2 regions of the Castellaniella sp. UC4447_H14 genome follow, and region 1 is predicted to be linked to the other one. Evidence: riboswitches for the same ligand, from Rfam matches in the RefSeq annotation. Region 1 holds a riboswitch; the other holds the start of a gene.
The links. A riboswitch is a leader RNA that binds a small molecule or an ion and turns the genes downstream of it on or off. The one in region 1 is predicted to bind thiamine pyrophosphate.
Positions count from the first base shown of each region.

Region 2: linked by a shared signal. The riboswitch ahead of ACVCMJ_RS08130 (sodium:solute symporter family transporter) and the one ahead of thiM (hydroxyethylthiazole kinase) in region 1 are both predicted to bind thiamine pyrophosphate.

Region 1 covers NZ_CM129666.1:2,220,056-2,225,581, reverse strand. The annotation lists gene ACVCMJ_RS10720 (mandelate racemase/muconate lactonizing enzyme family protein) at 1-419, shown strand, start outside; gene ACVCMJ_RS10715 (tartrate dehydrogenase) at 470-1,501, shown strand; gene ACVCMJ_RS10710 (LysR family transcriptional regulator) at 1,675-2,589, opposite strand; gene thiM (hydroxyethylthiazole kinase) at 2,594-3,451, opposite strand; TPP riboswitch at 3,439-3,572, opposite strand; gene ACVCMJ_RS10700 (SDR family oxidoreductase) at 3,686-4,444, opposite strand; gene ACVCMJ_RS10695 (aldehyde dehydrogenase family protein) at 4,463-5,526, opposite strand, start outside.
Region 2 covers NZ_CM129666.1:1,693,624-1,699,149, forward strand. The annotation lists gene ACVCMJ_RS08130 (sodium:solute symporter family transporter) at 1-1,319, opposite strand, end outside; TPP riboswitch at 1,376-1,483, opposite strand; TPP riboswitch at 1,548-1,646, shown strand; gene ACVCMJ_RS08135 (3-oxoacyl-ACP reductase) at 1,692-2,474, shown strand; gene ACVCMJ_RS08140 (LLM class flavin-dependent oxidoreductase) at 2,489-3,802, shown strand; tRNA gene ACVCMJ_RS08145 (tRNA-Gly) at 3,852-3,925, opposite strand; gene trmB (tRNA (guanosine(46)-N7)-methyltransferase TrmB) at 4,048-4,803, shown strand; gene pip (prolyl aminopeptidase) at 4,800-5,526, shown strand, end outside.

The DNA.
Region 1 (5,526 bases):
AGGCCGTTCTGGGGCAGTTCTACGAACGGCCCATGGCAACGGGCGAGAACCTGTTCAGCCATCAGGACGCCGACAATCTTCTGCGCTATGGGGGCATGCGGCCCGACCGCGATTTCCTCCAATTCGATTGCGCGCTCAGCTACGGGCTGGTCGAGTATCTGCGCACGCTGGACGTGGTGAAAAGCCATGGCTGGTCCTGGGACCGCTGCATTCCGCACGGGGGCCACCAGATGTCGCTCAATATTGCCGCGGGACTGGGCTTGGGAGGAAACGAATCGTACCCTGATCTTTTCCAGCCCTACGGCGGGTTTCCCGATGGCGTGAAAGTCTCCGATGGGCATATCATCATGCCTGACATCCCCGGAATCGGGTTCGAAGGCAAGTCCGATCTCTATGCTGAAATGCAGGCCCTGAAGTGAAAACACATCGTATTGCAGTCATCCCCGGAGACGGGATCGGGCGTGAAGTCATGCCGGAGGCGCTGCGGGTTCTGGAAGCCCTGCGCCAGCGGTACGGGTTGTTGCTGCAGTTCGAGCCTTTCGATTGGGCCTGCGCGGAGTTCTGGCAGCAGCACGGGACGATGCTCCCTGACGACTGGTTCGAGCGCCTCCGGGGGTTCGATGCGATCCTGTTCGGGGCAGTCGGCTGGCCGGAGGTGGTGCCCGACCACGTGTCCTTGTGGGGATCGTTGCTGAAGTTTCGCCGCGGCTTCGATCAATACATCAACCTGCGCCCGGTCCGCCAGATGGCCGGAGTGCCCGCGCCGCTCGCCGGCCGCAAGCCCGGCGAGATCGATTTCCTGGTGGTGCGCGAAAACACCGAAGGGGAGTACACGAATCTCGGGGGCCGCATCTACGAAGGCACCGACCGTGAGGTCGTCATCCAGGAGTCGGTCTTTTCTCGCCACGGGGTCGATCGGGTGCTGAAATTCGCGTTCGATCTGGCGGCCCAGCGTCCGCGGCGGCACCTTACCGCAGCCACGAAATCCAATGGCATTGCGATCAGCATGCCCTACTGGGACGAGCGCCTCGCGGCCATGGCGACCCAATATCCGGGCGTGACCTGGGACAAGCACCATATCGACATATTGTGTGCCCGGTTCGTCCTGCAGCCGCAACGCTTCGACGTAGTGGTGGCGTCCAATCTTTTCGGCGACATCTTGTCTGATCTAGGGCCCGCCTGTACGGGCACGATCGGCATTGCACCGTCGGCCAACCTCAATCCCGAACGGCGCTATCCGTCGTTGTTTGAACCCGTGCATGGGTCGGCCCCCGACATTTACGGTCAGAACATCGCAAATCCGGTGGGGATGATCTGGTCGGCTGCCATGATGCTGGACTTCCTGGGCAGCACCGATGAGGGGTGCCGGGCGGCGCATGATACGCTGATGTCAGCCATCGAACAGGTGCTGGAACACGGTCCCCGCACGCCCGACCTGGGCGGGAAGGCCAGCACCCAGATCATGGGCCAGGCGATCGCGGATCTGGTTGCGGCGGCCTAGTGTCCCGTTCGGTCGGTTTGTGTCCTTGAATTCGGATGCATGCGCCATCCAGACAAGGCGCGAACCGCAGTGATGGCAAGGGCTATCACGAGGATGTGCAAGGCAGTATGGGTGGCGCAGGCGCCGAATTCAAACATCAGGATTGACCGAATGGGACACTGGCCGCCGGCGCGTCAATCGAGGCGGTTCAGCGCAGCCGCCAGGAAATCGACGAAAGTCCGCACACGCGTGGACAGCTTGTACCGCTGGGCGTAGATCGCGTAGATGTCCGCGTCGGGGGTCGTGTAGTTCGGCAAGACGGTTTGCAGGCGGCCGTCGGCCAGGTATTCCCGGATGTCCCACTCGGCCCGCATCAGGATGCCGTGGCCGTCCAGCGCCCATTTGACGGCGATCTCCCCGTCGTTGGTGGCGAGGTTTCCGTGGATGCGGACCGTCTCGGTCTTGCGGGTGGCTTCCCGCCCGCTGGAGAGACGCCACACGCCGTATGCCTGGTCGCCCTGACGGATTCCGATGCAGTTGTGGCGGATGAGGTCATGGGGGACGAGCGGCACCCCGTGCCGCTTCAGGTACCCGGGCGAGGCGCACAGCAGGCGGCGGTTGGCCACCAATAGACGGGCCACCACCCGGGCGTCCGGTGGCTCCCCGAAGCGGATGCACACGTCGAACGCATCGTCGGTCAGGGGCGGGGGCGTCACGGACAACTGGAGCCGCACTGAAACCCCGGGGTAGGCCGACACGAACTGCGAAATGATGGGCGCGACATGGCTTCGGCCGAATCCGAGAGTGGCATTGACGCGCAGCAGCCCCGTCGGGCGTTTGCGCGCGCCGCCCAGCAGTTCGCCCAGTGTGTCGATTTCGTCCAGGATGCGGCGGGCGTGTTCCAGGTAGACCTCGCCTTCCGGGGTGAGCATCATGCGCCGCGTGGTCCGCCGGATGAGAGGGATCGCGAGGCGCCGCTCCATCGCGGACAGCCGCTTGCTCACGGCAGCCGGCGTCAGGCCCAGTTCGCGTGCGGCCGCACTCAGGTTGCCGGCCGAGGCCAGCGTCGAGAAGAAGGTGAAGTCGGCCGCCTGGATCGGGTCCTGCATCGTGCTAGAGGCCGCAGGTCTCGGGCATCTCGCGGATCTCGAGATGCACGTCGGCTTGCGTCAGGTCGATGGATTGCAGGGCATAAAGCGCGTCCACGAAGCCCACGGCAAAACTGGCGGGACCCGCGGCGATCTTGCCCGCTGCTTCGCCCGCGAGCTTGAAATGGGCGTGCGCGGCGATCGTGGCCTCGAAATCGCTGGCCAGCCGGGTTCCGTCTGCGGCCCGCTGGGCCGCCAGGTAGGCCGCCGTCAGCGAACCCAGCGAACAGCCAGTGCCGATGACGCGCGGCATGAGCGGGTGGCCGCCACCCACGCGGGCCAGGCGCACGGTACTGCCGGAGACTTCGACGATGGCATCGCGCGCGCCCGAGACGGCCACCACCGCTCCCGTGGATTGGGCGAGGCTCATTGCCGCGACCAGTACCGCGTCGACCTCGTCGGTCGCGTCCACGCCGCGCCCGCCGGCGCCTTGGCCGGCCAGGGCGGCGATCTCCGAGGCATTGCCGCGGATCACGCTGGGATGGCATTCGGCCGCTTGCTGGATGCGCGTCGTCCGAAAATCGATAACGCCCACGCTGACGGGGTCCAGCACCCAGGGTTTGCCGAGTTGACGGGCGACACGAACGGCCGCGTCGGCCGCGAGCAACTGGTGGCTCGTGGCGGTGCCTAAATTGATCAGGATGCCGTCCGCCAGCCGGGCGAACTGACCGGCGTCGGCCTCGTGGTCCAGCATCGCAGGTGCGGCGCCAACGGCCAGCAGCACGTTGGCGCTGAATTGCTGGACGACCGTGTTGGTGATGTTCTGAATGAGAGGCGCAGCGGCGCGCAGCCGCGCGTGCAGAGCAGGCAAATCCAGAGCCATGACAATTCCTACGCTAGCGCTAACCAGATCAGGTTCGATGGGTCTGTTCTCAGCGCACTGTCATCGCTGTCCGGCCATGTGGCCGTTGGTGGAAGAGCAGGGAGCACCCCATGTCATGGGAGCACTTTAGCAGATTCGCGGATCTGCCGTCCCGCATGGTCTCGGAACCCCGACGCAGGCGAAGTCCGGTTTTTTCGCGCGACGGTCTATGTTTTGACAGGTAAGGACGGCCGGCTACACGCAGCGGCCGCCGTCCACTTCCAGGCAAACGCCCGTGATGAACGTGGCCTCGTCGGAAGCCAGGTACAGGCAGGCGTTGGCCACGTCGTCCGGCGTGGAGAAGCGTCCCAGCGGGATGCCGGCCACGAACGTGGCGCGATTCTCGGGGGTGTCGGGCTGTCCCATGAAGTCCGCCAGCAGGCCGGTGGCTCCGATCACCGGATTCACGCAGTTGACGCGGATGCGGTCGGGGCCCAGCTCGGCCGCCATCGATTTGCTGGTGGTGACCACGGCGCCCTTGGTGCCGTTGTACCAGGTCAGGCCGGGGCGCGGCCGGATCGCGGCGGTGGAGGCGATGTTGACGAAGACCCCGCCGCCCTGCCGCCGGAAATGCGGCACGAAGCTTTGCGCGCTCAGGAAGATGCTTTTTACGTTGATCGCGTAGATGCGGTCGAATTCGGCCTCGCTGACTTCCAGCATGGGGCGGTTGCGGTGCGTGGTGCCGGCGTTGTTGACGACGATGTGCAGGGCGGAATAGTGCGCCAGCGTCTGGTCGCGCAGCCCGTCCATGCTCGCGGCGTTCGCGACGTCGACGGCGACGAAATGGGCCCGTCCGCCGGCGGCCTGGATGCGGGCCACGGTTTCCTGGCCGGCCGCTTCGTTGATGTCGGCCACCACGACGCGGGCGCCTTCGCGTGCGAATGTTGCGGCAATGCCCCGGCCAAATCCCGAACCGGCACCTGTCACGATGGCGACTTTGTCCTGTAGACGCATGCTTCCTCCTCTAGTGTCTCAGCCGTGGTGGATCGCCACGGTTTTCAGTACGGTGAAGCCAAGCAGTGCTTCGAAGCCTTTTTCCCTTCCGTACCCGCTGGATTTGACGCCGCCAAAAGGCAGTTCCACCCCGCCGCCGGCACCGTAATTGTTCACGAAGACCTGGCCGCAGCGAAGCTGGCGGGCGAGCCTGAGCTGGCGCGCGCCATCGCGGGTCCAGACGCCTGCGACCAGGCCGTATTCGGTGCCGTTGGCCAGATCCAGCGCGTGCGCCTCGTCACGAAAAGGCTGCGCGACCAGCACGGGACCGAAGATCTCCTGGCGGGCCAGCGCGCTATCGGCCGGTACATCGCGAAAGAGCACGGCTTCCTGGTAGTAGCCGGTGGGCGGCGCCCCCTCCATGATGCGCCCGCGCGCGGCCTCCGTCAGGCGCTCCTCGCGCGCCACGTTCAGCATCTGGCGAACGCGCTCGAACTGTTTCCGGTTCACCAGCGGGCCCAGGTCCGGATGACGGGAAGGAGGGCCGGCGCGCAGCTCGCGGAAGCGTTCCGCAATCCGTGCAATGAACGTTTCGTAGATGCTTTCCTGGACGAGCAGGCGGCTGCCGGCCGAGCAGGTCTGGCCGCTGTTCTGGATGATCGCGTTCACGATGACCGGGAGCGCCTCGTCCAGGTCAGCGTCCTCGAACACGATCTGCGGCGACTTCCCGCCGAGTTCCAGTGTCACCGGGCAGTGGCGGCGGGCGGCGGCTTCGGCGACCCGTTGGCCCGTGACCGTGGATCCCGTAAAGGAAATGTGCGCGATGCCCGGATGCGCCGTCAGCGCCGCGCCGGCCTCGTGGCCGTACCCCGTGACGACGTTCAATACGCCGGCGGGGAAGCCGACCTGCGCGGCCAGCTCGGCCAGGTACAGCGTGGAGAGGCTGGCGTCCTCGGCCGGCTTGACGACACAGGCGTTGCCGGCGGCAAGCGCCGCCCCCACGCTGCGCCCGAAGATCTGCATGGGGTAGTTCCACGGGATGATGTGGCCGGTGACGCCGTGCGGCTCGCGGATCGTGAGTACCGTGTAACCTGTTTCGTAGG
Region 2 (5,526 bases), 530 kb from region 1:
TCCAGCAGATGCTCGGGCTTGGCGCCGGGCAGCGGGAACAGGGACAGGCCGGCGACCAGACCACAAAGGGTGCCAGCCATGGCGGCGAAGCCGTCATGACGCTTGCTGAACAGGCCGTAGAAAACGGGAAAAGCCGCTGCGGAACACAGCAGGTCGGCCAACAGGAACAGGTAAAGCACGCTGAACCCCTGCGCCGCGACCACCACGACGGGAATCGCCAGCACGAAGATCAACCCCCGCGCCAGGCGCATCATGGTGGCACTGCCCGCACCGGGCAGCAACCTGCCCAGGTCAACGGCAATGAGACTGGAGACGGCGCTGATGGCGGTGTCTGAACTGCTCATCACCAACCCGAGGCCCAGGGGGATCAAGAGCAGCGCAAGCCACAACGAGGCGTGCGGAATCAGTACGCTGAACAAGGCCACGGAACTGTCCCCGCCCGGCGCCAGGCCGATGAAGGCCAGTCCGAACAGGCCCATCAGGAAGATGAACGGCCCGACCATCAAGCCGCCCAGCAGGAAGCCGGTGCGCATGGTGCGCGAGTCGCGCGCGGCGTAGATTCGCTGCCAGTTGCCCTGGTGAAACAGGCCGGTCAGAAGGATGGCCACGAAAAAGGTGAAGCCGGCCTTCACCCCCGCCGGATCGCTCAGGTCCAGCAGCCGCGGGGCCCGGGCGCGCAATCCCTCGATCGTGGGCAGCGCCCCGCCCGCCGTGTACCAGCCCAATGCGACCAGGAACAGCAGCAGCGGCACGATGACGATCATATGCACCCGGTCGGTGAAAATCGACGCGCGCAGGCCGCCGTAAGAAGTGTATATGAGAGTGGCGCCGACGACGACGATGGCCGTGGCCCAGATGGGAACCGGCGCGAGTAGCCGAACCAGCTTGCCCACGGCGGTGACCTCGGCCGACATGGCGATGAACAGATAGAACACCATGATGAGCAGCGCCAGGCCGTACATGGGCCGGCCATAGCGGGCAATGAGGAATTCGGTCAGGGTGTGGCCGTTGGGGATCAGTTCGCGCATACGCCGCCCCAGCGGGATCATGGCAATGCGCGGCGACATGGCGCCCAGCGCGTACCCAATGATGGCCGCCAGCCCGCCCCACGTTGCGGCCTGTGCGGGGGCGAACAAAATCCACGCCCCCAAGGTCGAAGCCATCAGGGTCAAGATGGTGGCAACGGCGCTCTGGCTGTTGCGGGCCGTGATGTAGTCTTCCAGGCCTTTCTTGAAGCGCCGGGTATACAGAATGCCCGCGGCGGCATAGCCGAACGCACAAAGAAGCAGCCAGGAAATGGCCGTTGAAGTGCTGAGCATGGCAAAAGTCCTTCCCATCAGTGAATTGGCGGGAAGAACGCGCCCAAGGGCGCTCGCGCATGACGCGATTCCTTCCCTTCGCCGGCATTACCCGGATCAGGTTCTAAGGGTCAGCGCGGAATTGGCGCAATCTCAGCTCGCTATGAGCTCCCCCAGGACTGGCGTAAGACTAAAAGAGCCGGGCCCGACTGTCAACGACGTTCGCCGAGTCTGTGTGGTAAATTGCGCAATAGCGACACGGGGTGTCCCGACGACGTCGGGGCTGAGACGACACCCGTAGAACCTGATTCAGTTCATACTGGCGGAGGGATGTTCGCGACGGGGCACATCGTGCCCGCGGTTCGGCCTTTCGCCTGCCCTGCGAGAGACATCATGCCCGGACCCAAACAAGCTCTACCCCTGAACGAACAAACAGTCCTCGTCACCGGAGGCGCGCGTGGCTTGGGCGCGCACATCGTACAGGCTTTCCAGCGCGAAGGTGCGCGCGTGATCGTCAATTATTTCCGTAGTGCCGACGCAGCCGCCGCGCTGGCCGCGCAGGCTCCCGACCGCACACTCGCCGTCCAGGCCGACGTGCGCGATGCGGGCGCCGTGCAGGCCATGGTCGGCCAGGCGAGCCGGCGTTTCGGAACGCCGATCAGCACCGTCGTCAACAATGCCCTGCCCGATTTCCAGTTCAACGGCGACCAGCGCCCGCACGCCGACACGCTGTCGTGGGAAAACCTCAGCCAGCAGATGGAAGGCACCCTGCGCGGCGCCCTGAACACCGTCCAGGCGGTGCTGCCCGGCATGCGCGCCGCGGGCTTTGGCCGGGTGATCAACGTGGGCACCAACCTTTTTCAGAATCCGGTCGTACCCTATCACGACTACACAGCGGCCAAAGCGGCGCTGCTGGCCTTCACGCGCACGCTGTCGCACGACCTGGGGCCAGACGGCATCACCGTCAACATGGTCTCGGGCGGCCTGCTGCGCACGACCGACGCGTCCGCCGCCACGCCCGAGGCCGTGTTCGAACTCATCGCTGGCAGCACGCCCCTGCGGCGCGTCACCACCCCGACGGAATTCGCCGACGCGCTGCTGTTCTTCGCATCGCCCTGGTCGCGTTCCGTCACGGGACAGAACCTGGTGGTCGACGGCGGCCTGGTGCACAACTGAGCCGCAAGAGCACCATGCTGCACCTTAATCTCTTCATATTCGGCTGCGGACATCATCGGGCGGCCTGGCGCCATCCTGCCTCGGCTGTGGAACGCCTGGGCGACATCGGCTACTACGAAGAACTGGCACGCATCGCAGAACGCGGCAAGCTGGACGCGATCTTCTTCGCCGACGGCGCCTCGGTCAGCCACATCGAGGACGGACCGCGCTGGTATCTTGAGCCGCTGACCATGCTGGCGGCAATCAGCCGCGCAACCGAGCGCATCGGCCTGATCAGCACGGTTTCGAGCACCTTCTATACGCCGTTCCACGCGGCACGCCTGGTCGCTTCGCTGGACCATATCTCGGGCGGGCGCATGGGCTGGAACGTGGTGACGTCGATGTTCGACGCGGAGGCGCGCAATCACGGCTACGAAGCCATGCCCGATCACGCCTGGCGCTACGGCCGAGCAGAGGAATTCATCGACGTCGTGCTGCGGCTGTGGGACTCGTGGGCCGACGACGCGCTGTTGCTGGATCGCGCACAGGGCATCTACGGGGAAGCCGACCGAATCAGGCCCATCAATCACCACGGCACCCATTTTCTGGTGGACGGCCCGCTGACCGTGCCTCGTCCCCCGCAAGGCCATCCCGTCCTGTTCCAGGCAGGCGCGTCCGCCGAAGGGCGCGACCTGGCGGCCCGCCGCGCCGAAGCCATCTATGCGGTCGCCTACGATCTCCCGGCTGCCCAGTCCTACTACCGGGACATCAAGCGCCGCGTCTGGGAAGCCGGCCGGACGGAGCCGGTACCCATCATGCCCGGGCTGGTGGCATATGTGGCCTCGACGGAAGCGGAGGCCCGCGCCAAGCAGCGCGAGCTCGACGAGCTGCTGCCATCGGAGGCATCGCTCAGGCAACTGGGCATGTATCTGGGCCAGGACTGCGGGGACTGGGACCTGGACGCGCCCGTCCCGCCCCTCTCACCGCTGTCGGCGTTCGAAGGCCCGAAAGGCCGTTACGCCACGATCCTGCGCATCATCGAGGCCGAACGGCCCACCGTGCGCCAGCTACTGGGGCGGCTGGCCGCCGGCGGCGGACATTGCACCATGGTCGGCACACCCGAGCAGATCGCCGACCAGATGGAATACTGGCTCACCCACGAAGGCGCCGACGGATTCAACCTGATGCCGCCCACCCTGCCCGGGGGCATCGAGGATTTCGTCGAGCAGGTCGTCCCGGTGCTGCAGAAACGCGGGCTGTTCCGCACGGACTACGGGACCAGCACGCTGCGCGGCCACCTGGGCTTGCGCAGGCCACGCGGCAACACGCCGGGACGTGGCCGCCGATAAAGCCCAAAACGACAGAGCCCAAACCGAAGTCCGAGCTCTGACCGAATCCTGGAGCGGGCGATGGGAATCGAACCCACGACGTAAGCTTGGGAAGCTCAAGTTTTACCATTAAACTACGCCCGCGTTCGTAAGCCTTTGACTTACGAGGCCTGAAGATTGGCCTGTGCCGCCCGGGTGCCGCGTGTCGCGGCGTTTGAGTAAAATCAGAGTCTACCCAACCCAGCTGCAGCCCAACAGTTTACCCCATTTTGAATTTCTCCAAAGCTCCCTTGCCCCCTCTCACAGCCCAGGATCCGTCCGGCAGCACCCACATCCGCAGTTTCGTCCACCGCCGGGCTCACATCACTCCCAGCCAGGAACACGCCATCGTCCAATGGCTGCCGCAATGGTCCGTCCCGTACCGGAACGAACCCCTGGACTTGGCACAGGCCTTTGGCCGCACGGCGCCCACCATTCTGGAGATCGGCTTCGGGATGGGAGAAACCACGCAGCAGATCGCACAAGCACGGCCAGAGGACAACTTCCTCGGTGTGGAAGTCTTCAACGCCGGTGTGGGCGCTCTGCTCAAACGCATCCACGAGAACGACCTGCACAACGTGCGCATCGTCCAGCACGACGCCGTCGAAGTCCTGCGCGACATGATCGCGCCCGGGGCGCTCGCGGGCGTGCATATCTATTTCCCCGACCCCTGGCCGAAGAAGCGGCACCACAAGCGGCGGCTCATCCAGCCCGCATTCATCTCGCTGCTGGCGAGCCGCATGGCCGAGGGCGCATACATCCACTGCGCCACTGACTGGGAACATTACGCGCTCCAGATGCTGGACGTGCTTTCCGGCGCTTCGGAACTCCGGAACACCTGTAACGGCTTCGCTCCCCGGCCCGACTACCGGCCGCTGACAAAATTCGAGAACCGGGGCCTGCGCCTGGGACACGGCGTCTGGGACCTGATTTTCACGCGACGCGCGCCGGCGCACGCCGCTCCAACCCTGGAGAATGCATGATGTACCCGGAAATCGAACCCTATGCGAGTGGCTTCCTGGATGCTGGGCACGGCCACCGCGTGTATTGGGAACTGTGCGGCAACCCGGAGGGCCGCCCGGCCGTCTTCCTGCACGGGGGGCCCGGTGCCGGATGCTCGGCCGCCCACCGCCGGCTCTTCGATCCGAAGCGCTACAAGATCCTGATCTTTGACCAGCGTGGCTGCGGCCGGTCCACCCCCTCGGCCAGCCTGGACCACAACACGACGTGGGACCTGGTCTCCGACATCGAACAGTTGCGGGACGTAGTGCTGAAAGCCGAACAGATGCTGGTGTTCGGCGGCTCCTGGGGCTCCACGCTGGCGCTGGCCTATTCCGAAGCCCATCCCGAGCGGGTTCGGGCGCTGATCGTGCGAGGGATTTTCCTGCTGCGTCCGGAAGAATTGCGCTGGTTCTACCAGGAGGGCGCCTCGTGGCTGTTCCCTGACTACTGGGAAGGCTACCTGGCCCCCATTCCGGAAGCTGAGCGGGGCGACCTGATCTGGGCGTATCGTCGGCGTCTGACGGGAAGTGACCCGGCTCGCCAATTGCAGGCCGCCCATGCCTGGACGCAATGGGAAAGCCGCACCATCAGCCTGCTGCTGAACCCCGAGCACATCCGGGCCCACGCGACGGACCAGGCCGCTCTGGCCTTTGCGCGCATCGAGAACCACTACTTCGTCAATCACGGCTTCATGGACGATGGCC